One region of the Enterococcus sp. DIV1314a genome, then DNA from elsewhere that is predicted to be linked to it. Evidence: riboswitches for the same ligand, from Rfam matches in the RefSeq annotation. Region 1 holds a riboswitch; the other holds the start of a gene.
What was found. Region 1 has a riboswitch for thiamine pyrophosphate ahead of tenA (thiaminase II). Riboswitches for the same ligand answer to the same signal wherever they lie in the genome.
Positions count from the first base shown of each region.

Region 2: linked by a shared signal. The riboswitch ahead of thiT (energy-coupled thiamine transporter ThiT) and the one ahead of tenA (thiaminase II) in region 1 are both predicted to bind thiamine pyrophosphate.

Region 1 is NZ_JBIOQP010000001.1:316,687-332,884, forward strand. Features, by position in the region: gene IGI68_RS01545 (MurR/RpiR family transcriptional regulator) at 52-807, shown strand; partial or broken gene IGI68_RS01550 (dihydrofolate reductase family protein) at 972-1,525, shown strand; TPP riboswitch at 1,665-1,766, shown strand; gene tenA (thiaminase II) at 1,895-2,560, shown strand; gene thiM (hydroxyethylthiazole kinase) at 2,557-3,375, shown strand; gene thiD (bifunctional hydroxymethylpyrimidine kinase/phosphomethylpyrimidine kinase) at 3,368-4,174, shown strand; gene thiE (thiamine phosphate synthase) at 4,176-4,853, shown strand; gene IGI68_RS01575 (UDP-N-acetylmuramoyl-L-alanyl-D-glutamate--2,6-diaminopimelate ligase) at 5,348-6,820, shown strand; partial or broken gene IGI68_RS01580 (beta-galactosidase small subunit) at 6,975-7,948, opposite strand; partial or broken gene IGI68_RS01585 (glycoside hydrolase family 2 TIM barrel-domain containing protein) at 7,932-8,852, opposite strand; gene tnpB (IS200/IS605 family element RNA-guided endonuclease TnpB) at 8,897-10,015, opposite strand; gene tnpA (IS200/IS605 family transposase) at 10,041-10,442, opposite strand; gene IGI68_RS01600 (FAD-dependent oxidoreductase) at 11,103-12,773, opposite strand; gene arsB (ACR3 family arsenite efflux transporter) at 12,832-13,911, opposite strand; gene IGI68_RS01610 (ArsR/SmtB family transcription factor) at 13,984-14,343, opposite strand; gene IGI68_RS01615 (cation:proton antiporter) at 14,554-15,744, shown strand; gene IGI68_RS01620 (universal stress protein) at 15,873-16,198, shown strand, end outside.
Region 2 is NZ_JBIOQP010000001.1:925,646-941,843, reverse strand. Features, by position in the region: gene yfmH (EF-P 5-aminopentanol modification-associated protein YfmH) at 1-277, shown strand, start outside; gene IGI68_RS04570 (helix-turn-helix domain-containing protein) at 375-1,277, shown strand; gene pgsA (CDP-diacylglycerol--glycerol-3-phosphate 3-phosphatidyltransferase) at 1,317-1,895, shown strand; gene IGI68_RS04560 (competence/damage-inducible protein A) at 1,997-3,244, shown strand; gene recA (recombinase RecA) at 3,384-4,436, shown strand; gene IGI68_RS04550 (ISNCY family transposase) at 4,644-6,029, opposite strand; gene rny (ribonuclease Y) at 6,296-7,861, shown strand; gene IGI68_RS04540 (hypothetical protein) at 8,062-8,853, shown strand; gene thiT (energy-coupled thiamine transporter ThiT) at 8,895-9,485, opposite strand; TPP riboswitch at 9,545-9,645, opposite strand; gene IGI68_RS04530 (ABC transporter ATP-binding protein) at 9,911-11,647, shown strand; gene IGI68_RS04525 (ABC transporter ATP-binding protein) at 11,640-13,520, shown strand; gene IGI68_RS04520 (ribose-phosphate diphosphokinase) at 13,572-14,552, opposite strand; gene glmU (bifunctional UDP-N-acetylglucosamine diphosphorylase/glucosamine-1-phosphate N-acetyltransferase GlmU) at 14,662-16,038, opposite strand; gene ndk (nucleoside-diphosphate kinase) at 16,139-16,198, opposite strand, start outside.

The DNA of each region.
Region 1 (16,198 bases):
TTTACGCCCTTCTTTTTGTCTAGTACACTAGATAAAAAGGAGTGGATAGTGTTGTTCCCATTAGAATTACTCAAACAAGCAACGGAAACGGATCAACAAATTGCCCAATACATTGTGAACCACCAAGAAGCCGTCGCTTTTATGCGCGTCCGTGAACTCGCAGAAAAAACACACGTGTCGCCAGCAACAATTGTTCGCTTCACGAAAAAAATGGGCTTTGCGAGTTTTCCCGAATTACGTGTTACCTTAAAACAACATCTCGCCCAAAGAGGCCAAGAAAATCAACGGGCAGAAGAAATCACCTATCTGGAGACAACCTCTTTCCCCTCTAATTTCAATCAAAAAATCGAGCAATTGATTGATATTTTAGATCAAGCCAGCTTCATTCATTGTCTTGGAAACGGCGCCTCAGGAATCATGGCACAGTATGCACAACAACGCTTTGCATCACTTGGTTATCGGAGTATTTCCTCTTTAGCAGCGTTTTTACCATATATTTCAACGAAACAAGAGCAACAAGCCGATACGATTGATGAAGTCTGCTTACTCTTTTCGATTTCTGGCGAAACATCTGACATCGTACAAGTCGCGAGCTACTTGCAGAGCACTTCGATCTATACGGTGCGTATTACGAATAAAGAAGCCAATCGCCTAGCAGCGCTTTGTGATGTTTCATTATCCTATGATGCGCCCTCAAATCGCCACTCCCACAGCGTGGATATGTCCTCACAATTGTCTGCCGTCTACATTATTGAAACGTTAGCAAAAAAATTGTATTTAAAAAACTATCCCCTGTCGTCAGAGTGATCGAGCTTCATCTGTTTTTATTATAACGACTGTCGGGATCGCTTCATAATGGCTAGCCACAAGTTGATTCAGGTTCCGCCAATGAAACGTGGTGTTTCATTAGCAGCTTCTCTTTAGAATATGACTTGACAAATCATCAAAATTTCACGAAGGAGTGACAAAAAATGACCCTCTTTTTTTATGGCTGTGTCTCGTTGGATGGCTATTTAGCTGACAAAAACCACGGACTCCAGTGGCTTCACCAAATTGGATCGGTTGAAGAGACAAGTTATGCCGCCTTTTACGATCAAATGGATATTCTATTAATGGGAAAAAAACGTACGATGCGATTAAGGACGTTGAAGATTTAGCGTCGTTTTATGGCCCAACCAAAAATATCGTTTTTACCCATCAAAAAGGTCTGACTCACTCGCTGTTTGAATTTGTTTCAGCTGATATTCTGACGTTTGTTTCGCAGCTGCCAAAAGACAAAAACACGTGGATTGTCGGTGGCAACACTTTAGTCGCGCCATTACTCGATGCCCAGCGGATCGATAAAATTTACCTCCAGATTGCACCCGTTTTGTTAGGTGCAGGGATTCCGTTGTTTACGCAAAAAGAAGGGGTACAACAATTCACCTTACTTGAAGCGAAGCAATATGGACAATTTGCTGAATTAGTCTTAGAGAAGCTGACGAGCCCAGAACAAGAGAATGAAGCTTCAGTTGAAAAAATGTGACCGTAACCCTTTAAAGATGACTCGTTTTTACGGTTATCGTTAAAGGGTTTCTTTTTCTTTTCAGTACTTTTTTCTTACATCACCAACTACTGCCTCCTTCCTATGGTTGGTCGCTGTCTTTTATTTGTGTTACAATAAAAAATGTTACTAGGGGTGTCTTGAAAAAAAGACTGAGATGCGAATGGCAGACCCTTTGAACCTGTAAGTTCATGCTTGCGTAGGGAAGTTGACAAAAAATTCGAAAGGGCTGTTTTTTTGGCCTATTCTCTTTTTTTGAATACACTGTTACGCCATGCCTGATTTAGAGGAATGGCGTTTTTTTGTGTGTTGTCACAGCTAGTAATCATTCAAAAACGAGGAGGAAAAAAGATGTTTTCAAAAGAGTTACATGAAGCAACCCAATCGATCTGGCAACAAAGTAAGGACCATCCTTTTATCCAAGAATTAGTAGCGGGTTCTTTACCAGAAGAAATCTTCCGTTATTACTTATTGCAAGATTGCTATTATCTCATTCAATTCGGCAAGGCTCATTTGTTGTTGGCGGAAAAAGCCGATGATCCGGTATTTAAAGCACTCCAAATCCAAAATGCGCAAGGATTAGAAGAATCTGAAGTGAGTGTGCGTCATGATTTCTTTCAACAAATGGCCATTACGCCAGAAGAATACGCCGCAACCCCGATTGCGCCAACCGCCTATCATTATACGAGTCATATTTACCGCTTAATCCAAACGGAAAATCCGGCCATTATTTTAGCAGCATTACTACCATGTTATTGGTTATATCAAGAAATTGGGGAGCATTTTGCAACTGTTGGTTCGCCTCACCCAATCTATCAAACGTGGATTGAGACCTATCATAGTCCTGAGTTTAAGCAAATGACGCAAACGCAAATTGATTGGCTCGATTTTTTTGCTGAACGAGCCAGCGCTGAAGAAAAAAAGGCCATGAAAGAAGCCTTCATTATCAGTAGTTATTTAGAACTACAGTTTTGGGAAATGGCTTATCAAAAAGAAAGTTGGGGGACGTCACGATGAATGTCACGTTAATCGAACAGGTCAGACAAATCAATCCATTGGTCCATACAATCACAAATTTAGTCGTAGCGAACGATAGCGCTAACGGATTACTAGCGATTGGCGCTTCGCCGTTTATGTCAAATACCGTCCGCGAAGTCGCAGAAATCCAAACATTTAACCACGCGCTCATCTTGAATATGGGAACCATTAATGACGAACAACTAGAAGCCATGCTGTTGGCAGGCAAAGCGGCTAACCAAAACAATAAACCCGTAGTGATCGACCCAGTTGGTGCGGGTGCGACTCAATATCGTAAACAAGTTATCCAGGAATTACTTGAAGAAATCAAGCCGACACTCATTCGAGGAAATGCAGGGGAGCTCGCCAGTTTAGCAAATGTCGCGTGGCAAGCTAAAGGAGTAGATGCAGGCGTGGGAAGTGCCGATGTCCAGTCCATCGCCGAAATCGTTGCGCGTAAGTACGAATGTCTCGTATTTGTTAGTGGAGAAACCGATATTATGACCAATGGAAGCAAAACCTATTTGAATCACCATGGGACCCCGCATTTTACCAGTATGACCGGGAGTGGTTGCTTATTATCTTGTGTGTGTGGCGCATACTTGGGTGTCTTAGATGATCCTTCCACCGATGAATTACTAGATGCCATTATCGTCGCAGGGACACTTTATAGTCTAGCGGGACAACTTGCCGCTAAAGACTTTAATGACCGACAAATCGGCACGTTTCGCAAGAACTTACTCGATCAACTTTCGGTAATCGATGCGCAGACACTTAGAGCATATAATAGAGAATGGAGTGAGCATCATGAATAACTACCCGCAAGCCCTGACCATCGCTGGTTCGGATAGTGGCGGTGGCGCCGGCATTCAAGCAGACTTAAAAACATTTCAAGAACGGCGCGTTTTTGGGACATCAGTCATCACCGCGATTACGGCGCAAAATACACGTGGCGTCCATGACATTTTGAATGTCCCTCTCGCGACGATTCATAGTCAACTCGAAGCCGTGGCAGATGATTTTCAGATCCGCGCCGTTAAGACTGGTATGTTAGCCAATGTCGAGGTCATGGAGCAGGTGGTTGCTCATTTACAGCACGCTCAATTTGGTCCATTAGTGGTGGATCCGGTGATGATCGCTAAAGGCGGCGCGTCTTTACTGGCAAGTTCTGCGATGGATGCTTTAAAGACGCAATTAATTCCGTTAGCAACGGTCATCACACCTAATTTGCCAGAAGCGCAATGGATTGTTGGTTCTCCTCTTACGACGAAGGCAGAAATTGAAGAAGCCGCTAAAAAAATCCAACAACTAGGCGCAAAGAATGTCATCATTAAAGGCGGCCACCGCTTAGACGTTAGCGATGCGACTGATTTTTTACGCTTGGAAAACGGCGATAGTGAATGGTTAAGCAAACCACGTGTGGCGACAAATCGTACACACGGAACCGGTTGTACCTATTCTGCCGTCATTACTGCCGAACTCGCCAAAGGAAAGAGCGTTTCAGAGGCTGTTCGTCTAGCAAAAGATTTTATTCATCAGACAATTAGCTCCCAGATTGACGTCGGTCATGGTCACGGGCCTGTCAACCATTGGGCTTATCGAGAGGAGGCATAACATGAACGCGTTTCAAGCAAACAAACTCGCCCTCTATTTTATCGCCGGCACACAAGATCTCGCGCCGAATCAAACCCTTCCGGAGTTACTGGAAAAAGCGATTCGTGGAGGCATTACCGCCTTTCAATACCGAGAAAAAGGACCAAACAGTCTAAAAGATGCGCATGCCGTCGAAGAGATGGCACGGACACTTCAAATGATTTGTCGCAAGTATCAAGTGCTTTTTTTCATTAACGATGATTTAGAGTTAGCTTTAACCATTCAGGCAGATGGCGTCCATGTGGGACAAACCGATCAACCCATTCAAGACGTGATTGCGCGCAGTGCAGGTCAATTGATGATTGGTCTATCCTGTCATCAGTTAGCCGAAGTTCAAGCTGCTAATAACATCCCCGAAGTGGACTATGTTGGCATCGGTCCCGTTTTTAAGACATCTTCTAAAAGCGATGCCGAACCACCACTTGGGATTGAGGCACTTCATGTATTAGCCGCAGCGAGCACAAAGCCTGTAGTGGCAATCGGTGGGTTGACTCCACAAAATATTTCCACCTTTGATTTCAATGCAATCACCGGCATCGCCCTGATTTCGGCGCTTACGCAATCCGATGACATAGCCCAAACACTAAATTTATGCCGTCAAGCGATGCATTTAGTGGATTGTCAAACACCTAGTGAATAACGGGTCACAGATTACGATATCTGATTATTATTTTCATACTCAGAACCTTTTTGCATCTTCCCTCTCTCTCATGTCTTACTTTTTTGAGAGAGGGATTTTTGATTGCTTCATAGGATTCAGTAGGACTCGTCACCCCCCTCAGTGTCAGACCAAACAAAGTTATGATCGAATAGCGATATTTGCGTTAATGGCTGAATTAGTATAGGATGAGTGAAAGCGTAAGCGGTAGAACGGCTCCGAAAAAGCCTTCTACTAGCAATTACAGAACTCATTCATTTCAACAAACCCACGTTGTAAAATCCTCTGATTATTTTTTTGTAGTCTTGAATGATTTTTTTATCCACACCTCGCAAAGAGGAAACTTCTTCATTTCACTCGATTATCTACGACTCATCTTTTTATGATTTTCTTACACGTACGACCGTCTCATTGTCAATTGACCCATTAGGTAAACACATTCAATGAACTGTTTCAAAAAGAAGAGGAGAAACATCATGATACTTTCAGAACTCATTTCACCCTGTCTCGTAAAAAATAACTGGACACAGATTCAACACACACCCATCCGACACATCACACAATATATTGAAGAAGTGACACCCGATTCATTATTTATTTGTATTAATAATACAAAATATGATGGACACGATTTTATTAGTGAGGCCTTGGCACAAGGTGCACGGGCGATTATTGTCGATCATCTCCCACAAAATGGCGTACTCGGACCATTTATTGTCGTCTCTGATACGAACAAAGCCTTAGCACAAGTCGCTGCCAAATTTTATGACTACCCAAGTCGCGACATGATTTTTTTAGGCGTCACGGGAACAAATGGCAAGACGACCACTACCTTTTTAATTCATGAAATCCTCCGTCAATCAGACCTTGCTTGTGGCTTAATTGGAACCATGTACAACCAGATTGGCGATCAACGAATTGCGACCCCAAACACTACCCCGCATACCGTGCAATTGCAAAAACTGATTGCGCAGATGGCACAGAAAAACATGACGCATTGTGTCATGGAAGTCTCTTCTCATGGCTTAAAACAAGAGCGCGTTTTAGGAATTGACTTTAACGTGGCGGTCTTTACGAATCTAACCCAAGACCATTTAGATTTTCATGACTCCATGACCGACTATTTTGAAGCGAAAAGCTCTTTATTCAGTCGACTCGGTAACAGTTTTTCTGACAAAGTGAAAGCAGCCGTTATCAATCTTGATGATCCAGCTGCCGAAGCTATCATCGCGTTAACCCCTAGCAATATTTTGACTTATGGCTGTAAAGGCCAAGGCGATATCCAAGCGAGTCAGATTGTGATTGCGACATCGGGCACTCAATTTACGTTATCTTTGTTTGATCAAAAATGGGCCGTTTCAACGAAAATGATTGGGCTTTTCAACGTTTATAACTGTTTAGCGGCTTTTGGCGCAGGGGTTGCTATCGGACTGAATCCGACGCAAGTCATTGCAATCATCGAAGGTATTGCTGGCGTGAGAGGCCGCTTCGAATCAGTGCCTAACACCAAAGGCATCACGGCGATTGTCGATTACGCCCACACTCCGGATGCTTTAATTAATGTCTTAAAAACAGCGAAGTCGTTAACCAAAGGAAAGATTTATTGTGTTGCGGGTTGTGGTGGTGATCGTGACCGCGATAAGCGACCCAAAATGGCTGAAGCAGTCCTGAAGTATGCCGATCATGGAATCTTTACGAGTGACGATCCGCGCACAGAAGACCCGCATCAAATTATCACCGACATGATTGAACACCTCTCGCAAAACCATTACGAGATTGAGCTCGATCGTAAAAAAGCAATTGAAAAAGCCTTGCGGATGGCCAGTCATGGCGATACCGTGCTCATCGCTGGGAAGGGCCACGAAACCGAACAAATGATTGGCACAACAGCCTTTCATTTTGATGATCGCGAAGTCGTCAATCAGTATTTTAGTCGACTGACTTTGTAACAACGACCAATCATTGACGAATACTCAAAAAACCGCACACCGTTAAAGGTACCGACGCCCGAAAATGAGATTGATTACTCTAACTTTCGGGCGTCGCCACCAAATAGGTGTGCGGTTTTGTCCTGTTTCCGTTAAGCACAAACGGCTGTTTTAATTACAACCGTTCGGCATTGACATTAATTTTAAGACGAAACGCATGATCTTCTTCTGCGCTGATTTCATAGGCTTTTTCGATTCCGCTTGACCAACTATCGATGCCTCCGACTCCTCTGACCGCACCAAAAATAGTTAACACTGTACGGCGAGCAATCGGTAATTCATCCTGATGTAAGGCATTTTCAAGTTCAAAAGGCGTATATGGCAAGCAACTAAAGGCGAAGTTCTCATCGACTTTTTCAAATGAAAGACTAAAATCATCTATCTGACGATTATTTGGTTTTAACGTGGTGTTGCGAGTAATGCGTAACGACTGCGTCTCCATGTGCATCCCACACTCTTGCGGTACTAAGTAAGGTGTCACCGGTAATCCTTCAATCGTATATTCTCCAGGAACGCCACCTTTATAGCGATCCGGATAGGTTTCGCCCGATAACCCAACGTACGTAAATGATTTGGCTGGGGTTGGCATGATAAAGCGTAGTCCAAAGGCTTGTAATCCAGGAAGTCCCTCTTTGCCTTTATACGTCGTCGAAATCGTAATATCACCCGTGTTTCATCCACCAAACAACTCACATAAACAAGCGTAGAAGGAATCGTATTCGTTTGGAATGTATACGTGATTTCAACGGTGTTTGCCAGTTCAAGATGACTGTATTGATTGTTCGTTGGCGCATCTGGAAAGGCAATAACTTCGTGATTGACTTTGATTGTTTTATCAATACATTTAGGGAATAAATCGGCTCCTAACCAAACCGCCGAGTCCGTTGAAAATTGATAACCGCGATCATTGTCCGTTGTCGCCCGCCAAAAGGCAACTTTTGGCTCACGGTATAACCATTCCCGGCCATTTACGAAGAGGGACTCTAGCCCATTTTTTTGGTAACTAAAGATATAATGGAAATGATCTCCCTTTACGCCGAGATTCACATCCCCAAAGATTAGTTGAAGTTTTTTAGTTGTATTTTCCATAAAAATAGCTCACCTCCTGCATTGCTGGTTTTTCTGTTCGATCGGCAAAGACAATCCCATTGCCCGAAAATTCATAATCAGATGGTTTATCATCAAAATCCCCACCGTATCGCAACACGTCTCGCTTCGTATACTCATCGTAAACGTATAACGCTTGGTCAATAAAGTCCCAAATATAGCCACCATGATAGTTCGGAAACTCATCTAACAAGGTCATATAAGAATCTAAGCCCCCCATAGAGTTCCCCATATCATGCATGTATTCACACAAGAGATACGGTTTTTTCGGATTATTCTCTAAGTAAGCTCTGACTTCATCCGGTGATGCGTACATCCGACTTTCAACATCTGAGACCGTGTCTTCATACTGCTCTCTTTCCACATAAACACCTTCGTAATGCACGAGACGATCTGGGTCTTTGGCTTTAAAGTAGGCATTCATTTTTTCTAACACATCGCCCACGTAGGATTCATTTCCTAATGACCAAAATAAAATCGACACATGATTTTTGAACGTTTCGTAAACATTCACCGCTCGAGCTAACGTATTTTTTTCCCAATACGCATCGCTTCCAGGCACATTATAAGAAGGCTCAAACGCCCCCATTTTTTGCCAGGTTCCATGCGTTTCTAAGTTGGCTTCCGCCATTAAATAAATCCCTGCCTCATCACACAATCGATACCAAGGCATTTGATTTGGATAATGCGATGTCCGGACAGAATTAATATTGTTTTTCTGACAAATCGCAATGTCTTGTTGCATGTCTTCAAGCATTACAGAGCGTCCGCGAGACGGATTCCACTCATGACGATTAACCCCATTAATGATTAAACAATGTTTCAACAACAGCCATTCGTCACGTTTCCTTAACAAAATGTGGTCTTGACACTCCACACGACTAAAGTCGTCGGATTCTTAGGTAGTACGCCCTAACGGATGCAAATTGACTAAGCTATCCCCGAAAGTCCTTCGGTTTTAATATTTATGCTTGCATTAATATCTCTGTCATGAATTGTTCCACAATTTGAACATATCCATTCACGAATATTTAGCTCTTTTTTGCCGTCATTATGACCACAAGAAGAACAAAGTTGTGAACTTGGGAAAAATCGGTCAACTTTAACTAAAGTACGACCTTTCCATGCACATTTATAGTCTAATTGTCGAACGAATTCACTCCAAGAGACATCTGAAATTGACTTCGCTAATTTATGATTTTTAACCAACCCTTTTACATTCAAATCTTCAATACAAATGATTTGGTTCTCATCAGTAAGTCGTGAAGATAGTTTATGTAAAAAATCAGTACGTTGGTTGGCAATTTTCTCATGGATACGCGCAACTTTTACTTTTTGTTTTTGGTAGTTGCGACACTCATCTAATTTTCGATTGTGTTTTTTCGCAACTTCCAAACGCTTGGAAAGTTTTCGTTGTGCGCGTATTAACCGTTGTTCAAGAGAGCGATAGAATTGGTTATTATCGATTTTTTCTCCTGCGGATGTGATACAGAAATGAGTTAAGCCCAAATCTAATCCAATGTTATTTGCTACGGGTTCTTGTTGGAAATTCTCAGCATCAACTAAGAATGTCGCAAAATATTTCCCTGATTTAGTTTGACTGATCGTCACGTTCATTAATTTCCCTTTGAAACGCAATTCTTCTGCCATCTTGACCCAACCAACTTTAGAAACATAGAAGTATCGTCCGTTGACTTTCATGCCTACGGCAGTTCGATAGGATTTCTTTGAATATTTTTTACTCTTGAATTTAGGAAATCCGAATTTAGAGTTGAACGTATTTTTGTACGCTTTATTCAAATCCATATTTACTTGGCTTAGAGGTTGTGCTTCAACTTCTTTTAACCAAGAAAATTCTTCTTGCTTTTTCAGTCCAGCATAGGTCAGTTTGTTTTCAATATATTCAGGATTTTCTTTTTTCATCTTGTCATTCGTAATCCGTTGGTCAAGTAAAAAATTCCAGTAGAACCGAACACAACCAAAGGTTTTTTGAAATTGAATTTCCTGTCTTGAATTAGGGTAGATTCTGATTTTATGGGCTTTTTTCATTTCTGTACACCTCCTTAACGTAAACTCAATATCTTGTCCTTTGACTTTCTACATATCGTTTAATTGTTTCACTAGAAATATTCCCTGCTGTTGAAACAAAGTAAGATCGTGTCCAAACACTTGGCATTTTACTTAAATGTTCAAATGATTGTCGTAATTCTCTAGATGTTCTTCCCTTAATCACCTTCATGATATCCGCTGGTGAATAGGTAGGTTGAACATTTACAAAAAGATGACAATGATCTTTATCTGTCTCTATAGCCATGATTTCCCATTCATTTTCTTTACAGATTGAATGAACAAGAGATTTAAAACTAGCGTCTACTTCGGAATTGACAAATAGTTTCCGACGATATCTAGGACAAAAAACAAAATGATAGTTTAGTAACGATACAGTTGTCTTAGAATGTCTATATTCGTTATCCATGAGTTTATTATACATCAAAAAGTGTATTAATTAAAAATTATTATACACAAATAGTAACATTTTTTTTGACTTTATCGTGTGGAGTTTGTTCACACAGGTTCGCGACTTCCCATGCAGTTCTCTGATGAACTTCTTACACTTTCATGCAGGCACAGACTATATCTTATCCTTCAACTTTACTTGTTAAGGCGAAACCACTTCCACATACTTGTGTGGACTTCCCTCAAGAGGAATAGTCGTTGAACCTTCCTATTTCTAGGCTTGGCTGCTGATTTTCGATTATGTGAACACTTAGGATTTAAGCTTATGCCATCTAACGAATTTTTTCTGTTTTCACCACGTTCACGCTTGGGTTTGATATCCCTACGTTGTCGTTTCGTTAGTTTTACGAGTTCCCAGCAATTCAGTTTCTTCATTGGACAATACGAGTATTTGTATTGCCTCTAAATGCAAGTTTCCCTACATTCTTACAGTACGTCTACGGGCTATCATCCCACCATTAAAATAGTGGGTTTTCTCGCCCGCAAATTCGATAATTTAACCGTTGAATGCGAAAAGGAAACGGTTTTTGAAAACGTGCTGACATTCGTCGACGGCAATTGTTAATACAAAAAAGTTGGTCTCGCCTCGTAACATAGCGGACCAACTATTTTTTATTGATTACCTATTTAGCATTGCTTTAACCAATTGGTAATTTTTATTGCCACCAGATAAATTGTAAACTTCTGAGAACCCTTCATTAATTAAAATATTTTGGGCTGCATTTCCGGTAACACCTTTATTACAATATGCGATAGTTGGAATCTTTTTATCCAACGAAGCCAATTTGTTCCGTAGTTCCTTAAGTGGGATGTGCACGGCACCATCCACCTTCGATTGCTCAAATTGCTTTTTCGAACGCGTATCAATTATTTGAAGAACTTCATCATTTGCTTGTTTTTCAATTAACTGTCTAGGCGTAAGTAAGGGGGTTCCTCTATTTACTGCATTATCTAACGCCATTCCTGTATATAGAATAGGATCTTTGGTGGTTGCATACGGTGGAGCATAAGCTAAGTCGAGATGAAATAAATCTTCCGCAACTGCGCCAAATGAGATTGCTGTAGCGATGACATCAATTCTTTTATCCACCCCTTGTGGACCAATTATTTGTGCCCCAAGGATTCGACCAGTTTTTTTATCCGCCAACGCTTTGATTGTTAATTCTTTCCCACCTAAATAATCAGCATGATCAGGCTTAATATTATATAAAACAGCTACATCTATTCCTAATTCCTGTGCTTCATTTTCGGTTATTCCCGTGTAAGCTACCGTAATATCAAAGACGCGAACAATACCTGTTCCTAAAATCCCTCGATGTTCTAGCGATCCACCCGTAATAATATCACCGACAATCCGTCCCATTTTATTGGCCGTAGAACCTAGTGGTCGATACAATGATTGGCCAGTTATCAAAGAATAACTCTCCGCTACGTCACCCACTGCATAAATATGTGGCAGCGATGTTTGCATTGTTTTGTTCACTTTAATTGCACCTGAAGCACCAAGTTCTATCCCGAGTGGTTGCACCAAAGAATTATTTGGAATCACGCCTGAAGCCAAAATCACAAAATCTGTCGTCAGTGTCTGATTATGATTAGTTTCTAATGCGACTACCTGCTCATCTTCCGTCGTTAATTTGGTAATCGTCGTATTTAGTTGAACATCGACTTGGTGTTTTTCCAATTCAAGTTGGACGCGATACGCCATTTCAGGATCGAGATGTTTCATCACTTGTTTTCCGCGTTGTACTAACGTCACTTCGATGCCTCGATGTGTGAGTTGCTCAGCCATTTCTAAGCCAATAAATCCTGCGCCAATGATAGTCGCTTTTTGTGGCTTTTGCGTTTCAATAAAGTCATGAATCGCTGCTGCGTCTTGAATTGTTCGGACTGCAAATATATTTTCTGCCATTGATTGTTGTTTAAAAACTTCTGGAACTCGTGGTTTAGCACCCGTTGCGATGACTAATTCATCATAAGAATCAAGATTGATTTCACCTGTTTGAAGATTCTCAACTTCAATCGTTTGGGATTCTGGGTTAATTTTTGTCACGCGATGTTCCGTATAAATTGCGACGTTATATCGTGCATTAAACCATGCGGCATCTCGTGGCGTCAGACGGTCGAGCGTCTCCACTTCTTCTCCGATATAATATGGAATGCCACAAATCGAATATGAAATATCTTTATCTTGATCATACACTACAATTTCAGCTGTTTCACTATTTCTTCTCGCTTTCGCTGCAACACTTGTACCAGCTGCGACCGATCCAATAATAATAATTTTCATAAGAATCCCCATTTCTTTTCAGTACAAACGATATTTTTCCTTATCCTATGTTGACTATTTATCCTTTATGCGTTTTAGGCAATGCCGTTTGATCAAACCAGCCAACAGTTTGATTAGCAATTTTTACAAGTAACAACATCACGGGGACTTCAACTAAGACACCGACCACCGTTGAGAGCGTTGCACCCGATTGTAAGCCAAATAATGAAATCGCCACGGCTACTGATAATTCAAAGAAATTACTAGCGCCAATCATACCCGCCGGAGCCGCAATTTCATGCGGTAATTTCCAAAAACGTGCCCAGACATACGCGATAGCAAAGATAAAGAATGTTTGCAGTGTTAAAGGAATCGCAATTAAGACAATATGCAGTGGATTACTCAAAATACGTTCACCTTGAAACGAGAAAATAATGAGAAGCGTTAGAAGTAGACCGATAATCGTCACTTTATCAAATTTTTTCAAAAAGACTGTTTCAAAATAAGCAATTCCTTTTTGTTTCACGACGAGCATCCGGGTGATAACCCCTAACAATAACGGAATAACCACGAACAAGACCGTCGATAAAATCAAGGTATTCATCGGGACCACAACGTTTCCGACACCTAACAAGACCGCCACAATTGGGGCATACAAAGCTAAAATAATTAAATCATTCACCGCAACTTGTACCAACGTATACGCCGGATCGCCCTTCGTCAAATAACTCCAAACAAAGACCATCGCCGTACATGGCGCCGCACCGAGTAAGACTGCTCCTGCCACATATTCTTGTGCTAAGTCAGGTGCAATCAGTCCTTTAAAGACGACAAAGAAGAAAAAAGCAGAGATGGCATACATCGTAAAGGGTTTAATCAGCCAATTGACCGTGCAAGTAATGATTAAGCCTTTTGGTTTCTTAGCTGCACTGACAATACTGGTAAAATCGATTTTTAACATCATCGGATAAATCATTAACCAAATTAAAATCGCGGTTGGAACAGAGACTTGATAATACTCAAACTTTCCTAAAGTCGTCGGAATGACTGGAATATATTTTCCAATCATTACTCCGACAATCATACAGAGTGCTACCCATACCGTTAAATATTTTTCAAAAATCCCCAACCCTTTTGCTTTTTCTTGTTCCATTTTTATTCCCCCCGTTCTCCAATTGATAGATAGACGTTTTTCTATCTATAGTCCAAAAAAATACTGTGACAGTATTTTTCATTGCTGTTGTTGCGTAACTTTTTCTTTCGAATGATTCGTGCATGCCCCATTTATCTCTTTCATCTCATGACAAACACAATCACGCTGATTTTGCAGTAACATCTCAAGAATGGCGGATAACTCGCTCATCTTCTCCTTGTTTAAAGAATAATGATGCCATGTGCCTGATTTTCTGGATTGCACCAAGCCGGCTTGCATTAACACTTTCATATGATGCGATAACGTTGGTTGCGTAAAATCAAAATAAGCCAAGATATCACACGCACACTGTTCTCCACACGAAAGAATATCCAAAATTTGAACTCTCTTAGGATCGCCTAACGCTTTAAAAATAGTAGCGGTTAATTCGTAATCCACGCTTGCCCCTCCTTATATAGATGTTTATCTATGTATAATATAGCGACTCCTCTCTTACTTGTCAACAAAAAGAAAAAGCACTCCGAACACTATTAGCATGAATGAACCATACGATTTTTCCCCAAATGTCAGGATAAAACTGTTACACTATGATTGACTGTTTTGAATTGCGTATATGTACTTATCATTAATGAAAAAAAGGAGGAAAAGATGTTAGTTAGTATGTCATTGGTTATTTTTATCGGATTACTTTTAGGGAGTTTGGCAAAAAAATGGCATTTACCTTCCTTAATTGGATTATTATTTACGGGGATTCTCTTAGGTCCTTCGGTGCTCAATGTGCTTTCCGATGGTTTCCTTGCACTCTCGTCTGAACTACGAACGGTTGCGTTAATTGTCATCTTGACCCGTGCCGGACTATCGTTAGATTTAGCTGACTTAAAGAAAGTCGGTCGTCCCGCCATCTTAATGTGCTTTGTTCCGGCAGTATTTGAAATTATTGGAACGACCCTTTTAGCGCCATCGCTCCTTTCCATTAGCGTCTCAGAAGCCTTGCTTTTAGGAAGCGTCATTGCCGCCGTTTCTCCAGCGGTGATTGTGCCACGGATGATTCACTTAATGAAGGAAGGATATGGGAAAGATAAAAGTATTCCCCAAATCATCTTAGCAGGTGCTTCAGTTGATGATGTGTTTGTACTGGTGTTATTTACCGCTTTTTTAGGAATGAATGATGGCGGCACGTTTTCTGCGATCGATTTAACAAGGATTCCCATCGCGATTTTTTCCGGTTCCTTCGTTGGTCTTGCCGTCGGTTATGTACTCGTCCTATTTTTCAACCAGTTTCACATCCGCGATTCCATCAAAGTACTCGTGATGTTAGCGTCAGCCTTTTTATTAATGAGGTTAGAAACGGCTCTCGCCAGTTCGTTCCCATTTTCTGGAATGTTGAGTGTGATGGGCGTTAGTCTGATGATTTTCCGCAAGAAACGGCCGCTTGCCGAGCGTTTATCCCTCAAATTCAATAAAATTTGGATTCTAGCGGAGATTTTCTTATTCGTCTTCGTCGGTGCGAGTGTTGATTTGTCTTACGCCCTATCAGCAGGCATTGCGCCACTCATTTTACTGATCCTTGTTTCACTGATTCGGATGCTTGGCGTACTCGTCTCCCTACTCAAGACGTCACTTTCTCGCAAAGAAAGACTCTTTTGTATGATTAGTTACTTACCAAAAGCGACCGTTCAAGCAGCGATTGGTTCGATTCCTTTTTCAATGGGCTTAGCTAGCGGTGAAATGATTTTGACCGTCGCCGTGCTCTCCATACTCGTGACCGCTCCCATCGGTGCCTGGCTCATCGATCATTTTTATCCCGTGTTATTAGAAAAAACATCCCCGCTAAAATAAAGATGAAACACTTGTCAGTCAAGCCAATTGGGAATGGCTGACTTTTTTTACAGTAATAGAGATTTTATGCTACTATACTATAAGGAAGTATTTTTCACGAAGAAGAAAAAAGGAGAGGAGTGAAACAAATGAAGAAGATACTCATCGCCTTTGATGGCTCGGAACATGCCGTAAAAGCCGTCCAAGAAGCAAAGAACTTACGCGTTGGTTTTCCTGATGCAACGGTGACGATTCTCAGCGTGTTAGACGTCGCAAAAGCCAAAGATCAAGTACTTGATCTTGCGACAAGCGCTGAAGAACGTACAGAGGCGCGAATCAATCACGTCAAACAACAATTAAACGGTCACATCAACGACTGCACCATTACCATTTTGATTGGCGATCCTGCAACTGAAATCATTGAACATACTAAAAATAACGCCTACGATTGCTTAATCATTGGGAGTCGTGGTCT
Region 2 (16,198 bases), 610 kb from region 1:
AATTCTGTTAAATTTTCGTGATGATTCAGAAGTGAATGAAAAGAATTTTACTTTGCTAAAGAAAAAAATGCTTGGAAAATATTTTCAATCACTAAACTCCTTAGAATATATTGCCAATCAATTCACCCAAGACCTTTTTGGCGATTATACGTTATTTGATTTGCCGCAACTCATTCAAGAAATGACATTAGCAGACTGTCTAATAGCCGGCGAACAATTTATTCAAAACAAAGCATTTAGTCGATTCTACTTAGAGCCATTAAAAAAAGAAGTTTAAATTTTTTTCATGGATGGCGAAAACCGCTTTATTAACGTGGGTTTTATGTTATTCTAGATAAAGTTAAATTTAGTTATAGACTGGAGAAGATGGACGAGTGGGCAACGAACTTTTAATTGGCGATAACCTTCGTCAAGCTCGATTAAATAAAAATATTAGCCTAGATGAATTACAGCAAAAAACGAAAATTCAAAAGCGTTATTTAGAAGCGATTGAAAAAGGCACATTTGACTTACTACCAGGCGATTACTATGTCCGGACGTTTATTCGCCAATATGCTGAAGTCGTAGGTGTAAATGGCGATCGATTGGTCGCTATCTATGATGGGGAAGCTTCCTTTGGCGATCCATTGCCTAAAAGAGAAAAACCTGAAACGGTTCAAGGATCGCGTTCAAGTAATAGTACGAAGCAGAAGCGAAAGAAAAATTGGGTCGATTATTTACCCACGGTTTTAATTGGCTTAATTGCAATGACGATTTTAACCATTGTGGCGTATCTTTCGATTCAAAATAATGCTCAGAATCCTATTATTGGGAGTCCGTCATCGATTGATGTTCGGAATGAAATCACCACGGAGACGACCACCGAAGACAGTACTGAAGAAACAGATAGTACACAGTCGACTGAAACAACGACGACAAGTGAGACCCAAGAAAAAGAAGAAATGGTCATTAAAACGACGCATCAAACGCAACAAGATGTTACCGTTGCGATTGAACAAGCACAATCACCCTTAGAACTAACCTTTATAGGCCTAGATGGACGCTGTTGGGTAGGTGTGATGGTTAACGGTGAATATGTCTTGCAATACACGTTAGAACCCGGAGACAGCCAAAGTGTGACTTTGCCAGAAGGAGCAACTCAAGCAAACATTGTCTTAGGTGCCAGCGCCAATGTGGATATGAAAGCAAACGGAGAATTGATTCCTTTCAAAGAAGGAACGATGCCTCTTTTACAAAAAAATATGACATTAACCGTTTCTTATGCGATGAATCGTTAAACGAATACGTGTCTAAGAAGCAAGAAAGGAGGACGAAAATTGAATTTACCGAATCAACTAACCGTGTTAAGAATTTTGATGATTCCGATTTTCGTTGTGATATTAGTTGCACCATTTGATTTGGGAACGTTAGCCATTGCGGGAGTTAGTTTACCGATTACACATCTACTTGCAGCGATTATTTTTGCAGTAGCAAGTGTGACAGATTGGTTGGATGGCTATATTGCTAGAGCGCGCCATTTAGTAACTAATTTTGGAAAATTTGCTGATCCCTTAGCGGATAAAATGCTAGTCATGACAGCATTTGTTTTATTAGTCGACTTAGGGATGGTTCCAGGCTGGATTGTAGCTGTCATTATTTGTCGGGAACTAGCAGTGACGGGGTTACGATTATTATTAGTAGAAGACGGCGAGGTCATGGCTGCAGCTTGGCCAGGAAAAATCAAAACAGCGACTCAAATGCTAGCGATTATTTTACTATTAATTCAAAATGTGCCATTTTCAATGCTAGGAATTCCAGTCGATCAAATCATGTTATATATTTGTTTAATTGCAACGGTGTATTCCGGTGTCGATTATTTTGCTAAAAATACGGCCGTTTTTAAAGGCTCTATGTAATGAAAAAAACAGGAAGGGTACGTGAGCGTATTTTTCCTGTTTTTGCCTTTTAAAAAAAAAGAATGAAAAAAAGAAGTATCTTATGAATAGGAGCGAACGTGATGAAAGCAGAAATTATTGCAGTCGGAACAGAAATTTTACTCGGTCAAATTGTGAACACTAATGCGACCTTTATTGCACAAGAATTAGCCAAACTTGGCATTGAAGTCTATCATCAAAGCGTGGTTGGCGACAACGGAGGACGTTTAGCTCAATCCTTGTCGATAGCAGAAAAGAGAAGTGATTTAATTGTCTTATGTGGAGGATTGGGACCAACACCTGATGATTTGACGAAGCAAGTGACGGCTAAACATGTCGGCGAAACGCTTGTTCAAAATCCAATTGGTCAAGAAAAACTACGTCATTTTTTCGAGAAAAGAAATACCGCGATGACCGAAAATAATTTGTTGCAAACCTTGGTCTTTCAAAACGGTGAAGCGTTACAAAATCCAACGGGTCTAGCCATTGGCATTTTTTACACAGATAGAGAGACAAAAAGTCATTACCTCCTTTTACCGGGTCCACCAAAAGAGTTAATCCCGATGTTTCAGCAACATGTCGTGCCATTATTACAGGAAAGATTTCCCCAAAAGGAAAAACTATATTCACGAGTATTACGTTTTTATGGAATTGGGGAGTCGCGTTTAGTAACGGAATTAGCCGATTTAATTGAGCAACAGGTCAATCCAACCATTGCATCTTACGCTAAACAAAACGAAGTAACCTTACGCTTAACTGTCAAAACGGCGCAAGAACCGGTAGGGCAACGATTGCTCGACCAACTTGAAGAGATTATTTTAAAGCGAGTCGGTCAATTTTTTTATGGCTACGGAGAAGAAAACAGTTTAGCCAAAGTGGTCGTGCAACGACTGAAATCAAATGACGAACGAGTAACGGCGGCTGAAAGTTTGACAGGTGGACATTTTCAAGCGATGTTAAGTACAATACCCGGAGTATCTTCGGTATTTCCTGGTGGTTTCGTGACTTACTCAACCCAAACAAAGAGTGATTTTTTACAAATTCCCATGGATTTATTAGAAACGTATGGCACGGTTAGTCAAGAATGTGTTGAAGCGATGGCAGCTCAAAGTTTAAAACTAGCGCAAACCGATTATAGTCTTGCTTTTACGGGTGTGGCGGGTCCTGATTCCTTAGAAGGTCAAGAGGTTGGGACTGTTTGGATTGCTTTAGCGACAAAAAATCAAGGCGTAGTAAGTCACTGTTATCATTTTGAAAGTCATCGAGAAGGCATTCAAGCGAGTGCTGTAATGGCCGGTTTAGGAATGCTTTATCAAGCACTGGAAAAATAAACGCGAATGTTTGTTCGGTTTTTCTTGCTTTTTTGAATAATAAAAGCTATGATATAGATACAAAATGAATGTGATGAAACTTTAAAATCGAGAAAAACGTTAGATTGTTCCATTTACTAACATAAGGAGGATTTACAACGTGGCAGATGATCGTAAAGCAGCTTTAGATGCTGCTCTTAAAAAGATAGAAAAGAATTTTGGAAAAGGTTCTGTAATGAAATTAGGCGAGAAAGCGGATCAACGAATTTCGACTGTTCCTAGTGGTTCTTTAGCGCTTGACGTGGCATTAGGAGTTGGAGGATACCCGCGTGGACGGATTGTAGAAGTCTATGGTCCTGAGAGTTCTGGTAAAACAACCGTTGCTCTTCATGCTGTCGCAGAAGTACAAAAAAACGGCGGAACAGCTGCTTTTATTGATGCTGAACATGCCCTAGATCCTCAATACGCTGAAAAATTAGGCGTAAATATTGATGAATTATTGCTATCACAACCTGATACGGGAGAACAAGGTTTAGAGATTGCAGATGCACTTGTCTCAAGTGGAGCAGTCGACATTATTGTAATTGACTCTGTCGCAGCCTTAGTACCGCGTGCTGAAATAGATGGTGAGATGGGCGATTCTCATATTGGCCTACAAGCCCGTTTAATGTCCCAAGCACTTCGTAAATTATCCGGTACGATTAATAAAACTAAAACAATCGCCATCTTTATTAACCAAATTCGTGAAAAAGTAGGCGTCATGTTTGGTAATCCAGAAATCACACCTGGAGGTCGGGCTTTAAAATTTTACGCGACTGTTCGTTTAGAAGTCCGTCGTGCTGAACAATTAAAATCAGGCACGGATATTATCGGTAACCGTACAAAAATTAAAGTTGTTAAAAATAAAGTTGCGCCACCATTCAAAGTCGCAGAAGTCGATATTATGTACGGTGAAGGAATATCTCAAGTTGGAGAACTATTAGATATGGCCGCTGAAAAAGATATTATTGATAAAAGTGGTGCTTGGTATTCTTACAAAGGGGATCGAATTGGTCAAGGTCGTGAAAATGTCAAAAATCATATGTTAGCTCATCCTGAAATGGTCGCTGAAGTTTCAGCGCGTGTCCGCGATGCCTATGGTATTGGTACCGGTGAGACATTAGTTGAAGAAGAAGTAATTCTTGATTTGCCAGAAATCGATTCAGAAAAATAAAATGTATATTTATTAAACTCCTCAAAGTGATTTGAGGAGTTTTTTTATAAAATAAAAAACCGATGAATCTTAACCGTTTGAAGTGGAATGCCCTTTTTTTAAGTGTCAAGCGAAAGGTAAAATGTCCTAAACCTTAGGCTCACATTAATGCAAGCTTTTCCTTCGTAAAAACTTGCATTAATGTGACCGTATTTGGTAAAATGAGTGTTAAGCTGCTCGTTCAGCTTCGTATTCTTCGAGTGTTTTTCCGATGCTGCGAAGATATCTTTTGAAAGACTCTAGTTTCCACGGGTGAGATTGTGGGGGAATATACTGGCGTCTTTCTTTTTTTTGCTCTGGAATCGGGTCAAACTCTGTTGAATAGGCGTCATGTTCTTTCAGTCTCCTTGTTGTGTATATTTTTTCAGCGATATTTACATAGATTTCGCCGTTAAACGCTTCGATAACGAGGGCTTTTGATCCGCGTGTAAAGTACTGATCTTCGCTACCCTCCGTCGGTAAATAGTAGTTATTTTGATACCGAATGTGATGTCCACTATCGATTTTTCTATTTGCGACTCGTGCTAATAATAAATTCATCTCTGATTTCGTAGGTGCCTTCTCATAGATTGATTCCTTCGTCTTATTACCAAACTTCCTATTAAATGATTGAATCCATTTTGTTAAAAAATGATTGGCTTCCTCAATAGATTGGATCCCTGCTAATTCTAAATCTACAGGAAGTCGTGATTGAACCGTGCCGTTTAATCGTTCTACACGGCCTTTCGCTTGTGGAATAGAGGAGGTACGAATGTCAATACCGAGTTGATGGCAGGCAAAACCAAATTGCGTGAAGGTATCTTCCTCAACGACTTTCTTGGTTTTGGATTGATAGTCAAAAACGGTTCGTTTATCGGTTAAAAAAGCTAAAGGAATCCCTCGGTTACGGAGGATCTGATGGAGCACATGATAATAGCCATTGAGCGTTTCTTGCGTGTCGAAATACCCACCAACAATATCCCCAGAAGCGTCATCAATCGCTAAGTGAAGATGGGTGACGTCGTTCCCGAACCAATTGTATGAACTGGCATCCATTTGAATCAGCTCTCCTTGGTATTTTTTCCTAGAGCGGCTAGGATGGATTTTTTCGGGTGAAGCCAGTTGATCTTCGGCTCTTGGAAGCAGTGGATTATCAAGCTTTGTCTTTGCTTTCATTGATTGCGCTTTGATTCGAGCTTTTATTTTTTTTCGTGTCTTTCTTTGTGTTTTAGGTGAGATAATATTCGCTAGGTATAAAATATTTCGAATCGTTGTATCGGTGTAACAGATCGCATAATCCTCCTTTAATATTTCAGTAAAGTGCTTCACATTCGGTTTTATATTAAACTGTTGATAAAGCCCAATGATTTGTTTTTTTACATTCTCTGGTACGGCGTGTATCTGTTTTTTTCCTCTATTGCCGTGTGAAAAAACAGCCTTTCCTCCTTCTTGATATTTTCGAATTAATCGATTGACTTGCCTGATCGAGAGATCTAGTTCAACACAAGCTCTCTTCTTATCTTTTCTTTTTTCTGCGACCGCTTTTATTACGTTATATTTTTTATCTTCATTCATTGTTAGTATTATCCTTTTCATGGTTTGATTTTATCACGAAGGGACATTTTATGCTTCGACTACATTAAGACATTATCATGTTCGAACGATATTTGAAGTGGAATGCCCTTTTTTTAAGTTGACACTTCCTAGGATAAACATTAGAATAAAACTGTGTATTATACACATATGCAAGTAGGCATCTTGATAATTGATTTATTTTGGTTTTTATCAAAAAACTACAAATTGTTTAAAAATAAAAAAGATGGTATGGAGGTGATTCACCAATGGAACTCAACATTCTCCTCGCTATCATCGGTTTAATTGTCGGTCTTGGTTTAGGGTTAATGTATGCGAAGAAAGATCGAGCGCGTCGTGAACAAGAACTACTTGTTGCAAATAAGACAGCAGAAGCAATTGTCCTAACTGCCGAACGAGATGCAGAAACCTTGAAAAAAGAAGCGTTACTAGAAGCTAAAGAAGAAAATCAAAAATACCGGTCAGAAATTGAAGGCGAGTTGAAAGAAAATAAACTCGAATTAAAGTCACAAGAAAACCGCTTATTACAAAAAGAACAATTACTTGATCGTAAAGATGATTCTTTAGATAAACGTGAACAATCACTAGTGAAAAAAGAAGCGAAACTTAGTGACCAGCAACAATTAATCAATGAGCGAGAAAAGCAAATCGAAGAAATTATCGAAGAACAAAAAAGCGAGTTAGCCAAAATCGCAGCGTTATCAAAAGAAGAAGCAAAAGATATCATCATGCAAGAAACAGAAAAAGAACTAAGTCATGAATTAACAATCATGGTAAGAGAATCAGAGAAGAAGGCAAAAGAAGAGGCTGATCGCAAAGCCAAAAACTTACTTTCTCTCGCAATCCAACGCAGTGCTGCGGACCAAGTCTCTGAAACCACTGTTTCCGTTGTGACATTACCCAATGATGAAATGAAAGGCCGCATCATTGGTCGTGAAGGGCGCAACATTCGTACACTTGAAACATTAACAGGAATTGATTTAATTATCGACGATACGCCAGAAGCAGTCGTGTTATCTGGATTTGATCCAATTCGTCGTGAAATTGCACGAATGACCTTAGAAAAACTGATTCAAGATGGCCGAATCCATCCTGCTCGAATTGAAGAAACCGTTGAAAAAGCGCGCAAAGACATGGACGAGCGGATTCGTGAGTATGGGGAACAAGCAGCTTTTGAAGTAGGCGCCCATACATTACATCCGGATTTAATTAAGATTATTGGTCGATTGCGTTTCCGAACAAGCTATGGTCAAAATGTCTTAAGACATTCAATCGAAGTCGCTAAATTAACGGGAGTTTTAGCAGCTGAGTTAGGTGAAGATGTTACCTTAGCAAAACGGGCTGGTTTACTGCATGATATCGGGAAAGCTCTCGATCATGAAGTCGAAGGTTCGCACGTACAAATTGGCGCAGAGCTTGCGGCAAAATACAAAGAAAATAAAACAGTTATCAACGCAATTGCTTCTCACCATGGTGATACGGAAGCAACATCGATTATTTCAGTCTTAGTAGCAGCTGCCGATGCTTTATCTGCAGCCCGACCAGGTGCCCGCAGTGAGTCTTTAGAAAATTATATTAAACGACTACAAAACTTAGAAGCGATTTCGAATAGTTTTGCTGGGGTGGATTATAGTTTTGCGGTTCAGGCCGGACGTGAAGTTCGCGTGATGGTGAAACCAACTGAAATTACGGACTTAGATGCCGTTCGCTTAGTCCGTGATATCCGTAAGAAGATCGAAGATGAACTTGATTATCCTGGGAATATTAAAGTAACTGTGATTCGTGAAACACGCGCAACAGATTACGCGAAATAAGAAACGTAAGATTTTTAAGGTTTAATCGAAGAAATAAAAAAGTGTTGATGAGTGAGACTTATATCACTCGTCAATACTTTTTTTGTTCTCGTTTGTTATTTTGTAATCATATCTTAATAGAAAAGAAATAAGCTTTTTACAACAGTTTCATGTAGAATGAAAGTAATGAACCAATGTGCTGTAAAAAGGGGGGAAAGGGCATGACATCATCGATTTATATCCATCTGGATACGACGAGTAATATTGTTTTAACACAAGGAATTAATGCAGGGGATTTTCATCGAGGGATCGTCCATCCTCCTAAAAATATCTTATTATTGAATCCTAGTAGTGAGCTAGGAGAATTTGAGAATCATACGACGATGAAAATTATCCGTGGAGAAGCCGCTGTTAGTCAATTTTTACAAAATTTATCTAAAAATCGGCTCCTACTAGAAAATAAATGGATTGATTTCACCGATCTAGCGATGCTGAAAGAATTAACCCCGTTAGAAATTTCCGAACTCTTATATTTTGGGCATATGAAGACCCATTTATACTCGCCATTTTTTTATAAATTGCAAAATAATTTTGTGTATTTTGATTTAGAAAACGGCTTGAACCGGACGTATTATCGTTATTTAGATGAGTTTTATCGTATTTTAGCATCGAAAATAACTCATATTGCGTTGGAACGATTAAATGATCGACGCTCTTTTTTTCGGAAGGCCCAACCGGTAAGTAAAGTGAATAGCGAAATCTTAAAACCATTAAAAGAGGCGATGAAAGAAGGTATTTTCTTTTCATTTGAACATGCGAATACCGAAAATGGCGAATTTTTGATTCCTATTTATTTCGTAGATGAAACGCCACAATTAAATCGCGCCCTCATTAAGAATGAAGAAGAGCAATTCCTGGGCTATTTAATTTACAATCAAGATCGTCAAACATGGCGTTTGAAAGTCGAAGATCAATTGTTTGGTTTTTCAACAAAAAATACGCTAATTTCATAAAAAAACTCTGCAAACCATGATGGCTTACAGAGTTTTTTGAATTATCCATTCATTTTTTGTTCAAGTTGAACGGATGAATCGACTAAAAATAATCGTGGCATCACTTTATATAACAGAACAATCGCTATACTAGTCACAATTCCTGTTGCTAGGCCACTAAGACCATTCATTGTCAATGAAAAAATTACCGGTGACATGCCCCATAAGGCATACTGGCCCCAAAAAATCCAACCGGCTACAAAGTGCCAAAAAAATCGCGTAAATGCACTCACTAAACTTGCTAATATTAAGATATGGATGGTTTGATTGGTCCGTCCTTCACGAATCGCTTGATGAAGCCTGTAAGCAAAAAGACCAGCAAAACCGGCAAACAAATACGCTAATAAATATTCAATGAGTACTTGCGGGACACTTAAAAAATAAACTTGACCTAATGGGAAATGTAAAATCCCCCAAACAAAGCTAGCTAATAAAGCTGGCTTCAATCCACGACGTAATGCGTAGACCACAATTGGAATTTGTCCGAGTGAAATCGTAAAACTCGCTCCAATATTCGTTGGAATGAACGACAATACCATCGCAAGTGCGGCGATAATAGTGCCTTCCACCATCATTCTTGTTTTTCCGTGTATCAAAAAAAGCCCTCCTTTTCGAATCATCACAATTCACAAAGGAGAAGCATAATATCTATACTTCAACTCGACACAATTCCTACGTTCGCATAACCGAAACAGGTACGAAGGGTTTAGAGTAAGACTCATTCTCAGCGCATTGGCTCCCCTTTGTGATCAGATTCTATTTAATTTTTATTACAAAACTATCATAGCATAATTTCTGAAAATGACCAGGAAAATGCTTTCTTTTGTTCTGTGGAAAATGTCGTTACTTGCATCAAGCGATAAAATCTAAAAAAAAAGGCGTGTTTGATTGACAATTAGTAAAAATTTCAAGACAATAAAGGATAGATCTTACAGATGTACTCTCTCGAATTGCTCTAGCAATGAGAGAGAGTTTTGTTTGTGACGATGAATCAAATCGAATAAAGGAGCTCTTATTTATGATAAAAAATTTACTCAAGTATGTGGGAGAGTATAAAAAAGAAGCCTTGCTCACCCCATTTTTTGTGACATTAGAGGTGATTCTTGATGTCATTATCCCGTTACTGATGGCGATGATTGTCGACCGCGGTATTACCGGAAAAAGTCAAACAGATATTCTGTGGATCGGGAGCGCCCTGATTTTGTGTGCGATTTTAGCGCTAATTTTTGGAATGCTTTCCGCGCGCTACGCAGCAACGGCTTCCGCGGGATTTGCTAAAAATATTCGACAACAAGTCTTTGAGAATATTCAACAATTCTCTTTTGCGAATATTGATCGTTTTTCTACTTCTAGTTTAGTCACGCGCTTGACGACTGACATTACCAATGTCCAAAATGCTTTTCAGATGACCATTCGAATTTTAGTCCGTAGTCCACTTTTGTTTATCTTTTCCATCTTAATGGCTTTTCGACTAAATGATCAGTTAGCTTTGACGTTTTTATTTATCATTCCTTTTTTAGCGTTAGGTTTATTTTTAATTATTAAATTTGCCCATCCGGCATTTAAACAAGTGTTTCGGATTTACGATCACTTAAATCAAGTAGTTCAAGAAAACTTGCAAGGCATTCGTATTGTGAAGTCTTACGTAAAAGAAGAGCATGAAGTTCAAAAATTTACCGACGTCTCCAGTACGATTTATCGCGCCTTCTCAAAAGCGGAGCGCATTGTGGCCTTTAACCAACCAGTGATGCAAATCGCGATTTATACGTGTCTACTCTTAATTTCTTGGATTGGAGCACATTTGATTGTTGCAGGATCCCTTACAACGGGTGAGTTGATGAGTATGTTCATGTATGTGATGCAAATTTTAGTTGCCTTGAATATGATGTCGATGGTCTTTGTGATGCTAATCATCTCACGCCCCTCTGCCGAACGAATCCTTGAAGTTTTGGATGAAAAAAGTGATTTAACCGATTCAAGCAATCCGCTGACAACCATTACCGATGGCTCGGTTGAATTTATAAATGTTGATTTTAGTTATACTGATGATAAAGAGAAACTTGTTTTAAAACAAGCCAATTTCCAGATTCAATCTGGTCAAACGGTAGGGATTATTGGTGGTACTGGTAGCGGGAAAACGAGTTTAATTCAACTCATTCCTCGTTTGTACGATGTGACGAGCGGCCAAGTAAAAGTTGGAGGACAAGACGTTAAAGACTATTCGATAGAGGCTTTACGTGATAGTGTCTCTGTCGTCTTACAAAATAATGTCCTTTTTTCAGGAACGATTAAAGAAAATTTACGCTGGGGGAATGAGCAAGCAACCGATCAAGAGTTGATTGAAGCATGTCAGTTAGCCCAAGCCGATGAATTTATTCAACGTTTTCCAAATGGGTATGATACGTATATTGAACAAGGGGGATCGAATGTTTCAGGGGGACAAAAACAACGTCTCACGATTGCACGAGCGCTCCTTAAAAAACCAAAGATCTTAATCTTAGATGATTCCACGAGTGCCGTCGATACGAAAACCGATGCACTCATCCAACAAGCTTTTTATCAAACGATTCCAGATACGACCAAAATTATTATCGCCCAACGCATTACCTCGGTGGAACAAGCCGATCTGGTGATTGTGATGGAAGAAGGCAAAATCAATGGTGTTGGGACACCGGCTGAAATGTTGGCAACGAACCAAATTTATCAAGAAGTTTACCAATCGCAACAGAAAGGATTTGGTGCGGTCCATGAATAAAACGGAACATAAAAAAACAGCGCAATTAAAAACGTTAATGCGTTTAATGAATTATTTAATCAAAGATTACCCGTGGCAATTAGTAATCGTTTTAATCTGCATCTTGATTACAGCTTTTGCAACGGTTCAAGGGTCGCTTTTCTTACAAGTCGTCATTGATGATCATGTTACGCCGTTACTTGCTGCAAGTGGTGCGCCCGATTTTTCTGGTCTATTAAAAGCGGTCTTGATTATGGGACTGATTTATTTATTAGGGGTGCTGACTTCGATTACTTTTAATCAATTAATGGTAACCATCTCCCAAGGGACACAAAAGAAAATTCGAGATGAACTCTTCGCTCATATGGAAACCTTACCGTTGGCGTATTTTGATACGCATTCAAAAGGTGATGTCATGAGTCATTATACCAATGATATTGATACGTTGCGTCAAATGTTGTCTCAAAGTGCGCCGCAGCTCATGCAAGCAATCGTCACGCTAGTCAGTGTGTTTGTCGCGATGTTGTCAGTTAGTTTTCCGTTGACTGTTTTCGTATTATTTTCGGTAAGTCTGATGGGACTGACGATTCGGACGTTGAGTCAACTCAGCGGTCGCTATTTTAAAGGGCAACAAGAAGCCTTAGGGGAAGTGAATGGTTACATTGAAGAAATGATGCATGGTCAAAAAGTCATTAAAGTCTTTAACCATGAGAGGGTCGTGATTGAAGAGTTTACGGAACTAAACGACCGATTAGCGGAAAATACAACAAAAGCAAATCGTTATGCCAATATTTTAATGCCTGTCATGATGAATTTATTAAATATCCAATATGTGCTAATTGCCATTGTTGGAGGTCTCTTAAGTATCAATGGCGTAGGCGCGTTAACCATTGGTGGCATTGCTGCCTTTTTACAACTAAGCCGTTCACTTAACATGCCGGTGAGTCAAATTTCTCAGCAAATCAATTTTATTATTATGGCTCTAGCCGGAGCCGATCGTATTTTTACACTCATGGATGAGCCTTCCGAAGTCGACAACGGGACGGTTTCCTTGGTTAACGTGGAGTATCTTGAGGGTGAAATCAAAGAATGTAGCGCGCAAACGAATCATTGGGCGTGGAAACAAGCGACACCCGAAGGTACTTTTCGCTATATTCCATTAACAGGAGATGTTCGTTTTGAAAAAGTAGATTTTTCGTATACGCCAGATAAAAAAATTCTACAAGAAATTTCACTCTTTGCAAAACCTGGGCAAAAAATTGCTTTTGTCGGAGCTACGGGTGCTGGAAAAACAACCATTATTAATTTAATTAATCGTTTTTACGATATCGATCAAGGTGAAATTTTATATGATGGCATCAATATTCAAGATATCAAAAAAGAATCGCTCCGTCGCTCGCTAGGAATTGTCTTGCAAGATACCCACCTCTTTACCGGTACGATCCGGGATAACATCCGCTATAGTAAACTCGATGCGACAGATGAAGAAGTGGAAGCAGCTGCGAAACTGGCTAATGCGGATTACTTTATTTCTCATCTTCCTCAGGGCTACGATACGGTCATTACAGGCGATGGGGGAAGTCTTTCTCAAGGGCAACGTCAACTCTTATCCATTGCGCGTGCCGCCATTGTGGATCCGCCAGTGATGGTATTAGATGAGGCGACCTCAAGCATTGATACGCGGACGGAACGTATCGTTCAAAATGGGATGGATGCGTTAATGAAAGGTCGTACGGTTTTTGTTATCGCCCATCGTTTATCGACGATTCAAAATTCCGATGTGATTATCGTCTTAGATCAAGGCGCCATCATCGAGCGTGGCGATCACGAAGAGCTGTTAGCGAAAAAAGGCACTTACTACCAATTAGCTACGGGTCAACTCGAACTAGATTAAAAATAATTAAAAAAATAGTCCGACTCTTTAAAAGAGTGGGACTATTTTTTATTATTTATCGATGTTAGCCATTGATTCAAATAATGGACTAACCGGTTTATTCTCATGAATCCGTTTGATCGCTTCACCCATCAAGTTACCGACACTAATTTCATCGATTTTTTCGATACGACGATCGGCTGGCAAATTAATGGAATCTGTTACGACTAAACGCTCAATCGCAGAGTCTTGGATGCGTTGCATTGCGGGACCAGATAACACAGGGTGCGTACAAGACGCGTAGACTGCTTTAGCGCCAGCTTCTTTTAAGGCATTGGCTGCTAAGGTAATTGTCCCCGCTGTATCGATCATATCATCGATTAAGACACAAATTTTGCCATCGACATGTCCAATAATGTTCATGACTTCAGCAACATTGGCTTTTGGTCGACGTTTGTCAATAATCGCAATGGGTGTTTTTAAGAATTGGGCTAATTTACGCGCGCGTGTTACACCACCATGGTCAGGTGAGACAACAACCACTTCATCACCGGAAATGCCTTGTTCTAAGAAATAGTTCGCAATTAGTGGAGCTCCCATTAAGTGATCGACAGGAATATCAAAAAATCCTTGGATTTGTGAAGCATGAAGGTCTAACGTAACCATTCGATCTGCTCCGGCTTTTTCAATCATGTTTGCAACTAATTTAGCGGTAATTGGTTCACGTGAACGTGCTTTACGATCTTGACGCGCGTAGCCATAGTAAGGCATCACGACGTTAATTGTTTTGGCACTTGCGCGTTTTAACGCATCAATCATAATCAATAATTCCATTAAGTTATCATTAACCGGACTGCTTGTTGATTGAATAATATAAACGTGTGCGCCACGAATACTTTCTTCAATGTTTACTTGAATTTCACCATCGCTAAATTGTTTAACGGTGCACTTTCCTAGTTCTACTCCTACCGCTGCAGCAATTTTTTCTGCTAACGGACGATTTGAGTTTAACGCGAAAATTTTTAATCTTGGATCAAAATAATGATTTGACATGAGAAACCTCCACTTTCTTTCCCTTCCAATAAAAAAATGACTACTACTTATGTGAATTGGAATCATCTTCATCATAAATAGTAGTCATTTTAAGCGAATAAATCAAGTATTATTCCTGTAAATACGGTAATTTCTTAGCAAATTCTTTTTTGTTGACTTGCTGTGAACGCGCAATTCCCATCGCATACTCAGGGATATCTTTGGTGATAGTAGACCCCGCTGCGATGAAGGTATGAGCCTCAATCGTTAATGGCGCTACTAGGTTCGCGTTTGAGCCGACGAAACTACGATCGCCTACAGTTGTGCGGAATTTACTTTTGCCATCATAGTTCACAAAGACCACGCCACAACCGACGTTAATTTCGCGACCTAACGTAGCATCCCCAACATAAGTCAGGTGTCCGACTTTTGTTTCTTCCCCAATTGTGGCATTTTTAATTTCTACGTAATTCCCGATATGAGCCTTCGCTCCAATTTCTGAATGGGGGCGGAGATGGGCATAAGGGCCAACGTCTGCTTGTTGATGAATAATACTGTTTTCGACAACGGAAGCTTTAATCACGACAGCATCCGCAATTTGGCTATCAACGATTTGCGAGCCATTTGTAATCACGCAGTCTTCACCGATGACGGTTTTTCCTTTAATCGTAACGTTTCCTTCAATCACAGTGTCACTACCAATCACAACGTCTGCATCAATAAAGGTTGTCGCAGGATCTACTAATGTTACGCCGTTTAACATGTGTTGATGATTAATTCGCTCACGCATCACGGTATTGGCATAAGCTAATGCCACACGATCGTTCACCCCTAAAGATTCATTAAAATCTTCTGTTTGATAAGCGGCTACGCTATGGCCCTCATTTTTCAAAATTTCAATAATATCTGTTAAATAATATTCACCTTGGGCATTGTCTGTATTGAGATTAGCAAGAGCTGAGAACAGTAATTCATTATCAAAGCAATAGGTTCCCGTGTTAATTTCTGTGACGCGCGCTTCTTCAACGGTAGCATCTTTTTGTTCAACGATTCGATCAACAATACCGACGTGGTCACGAATGATACGACCATAACCAGTTGGATCCTCGGCTTGCGCAGTTAAAATCGTTGCGGAAGCATTTTTCCCTAAGTGATACTCAAATAAGTGATTGAGCGTTTGGCTTGTTAATAATGGCGTATCGCCACTAATGACTAATGTTGTGCCTTTTTTTCCTTCCAAAAATTGCGCTGCTTGTAACACGGCATGTCCGGTTCCTAACTGCGCTTCTTGTAAAGCATAAACACAACGATCTCCTAATTGCTCTTGTACTTTATCGGCACCGTGTCCGACAATGGCCACCACTTCTGCTGGTTTTGTATCAGTCACTTTTTGTAAAATATGCTCGACCATGGGCTGTCCACAAACAGGATGTAAAACTTTATATAATTTTGATTTCATTCGTGTTCCTTTACCAGCCGCTAAAATAATTGCGTAACGTGTATCCACGAGAACCACTCCATTTCCTCTTTTTACTTGTTTCAGTGTAGCTCATGTTTCTCGTATTTTCAATAAAAGATTGTGTTACCACGGATTATACCGATATTATTTACTTAAAAAAACGTTGAATTTCATCTGCTGCCGACGTTACGCTATCAGAGGCATGAAT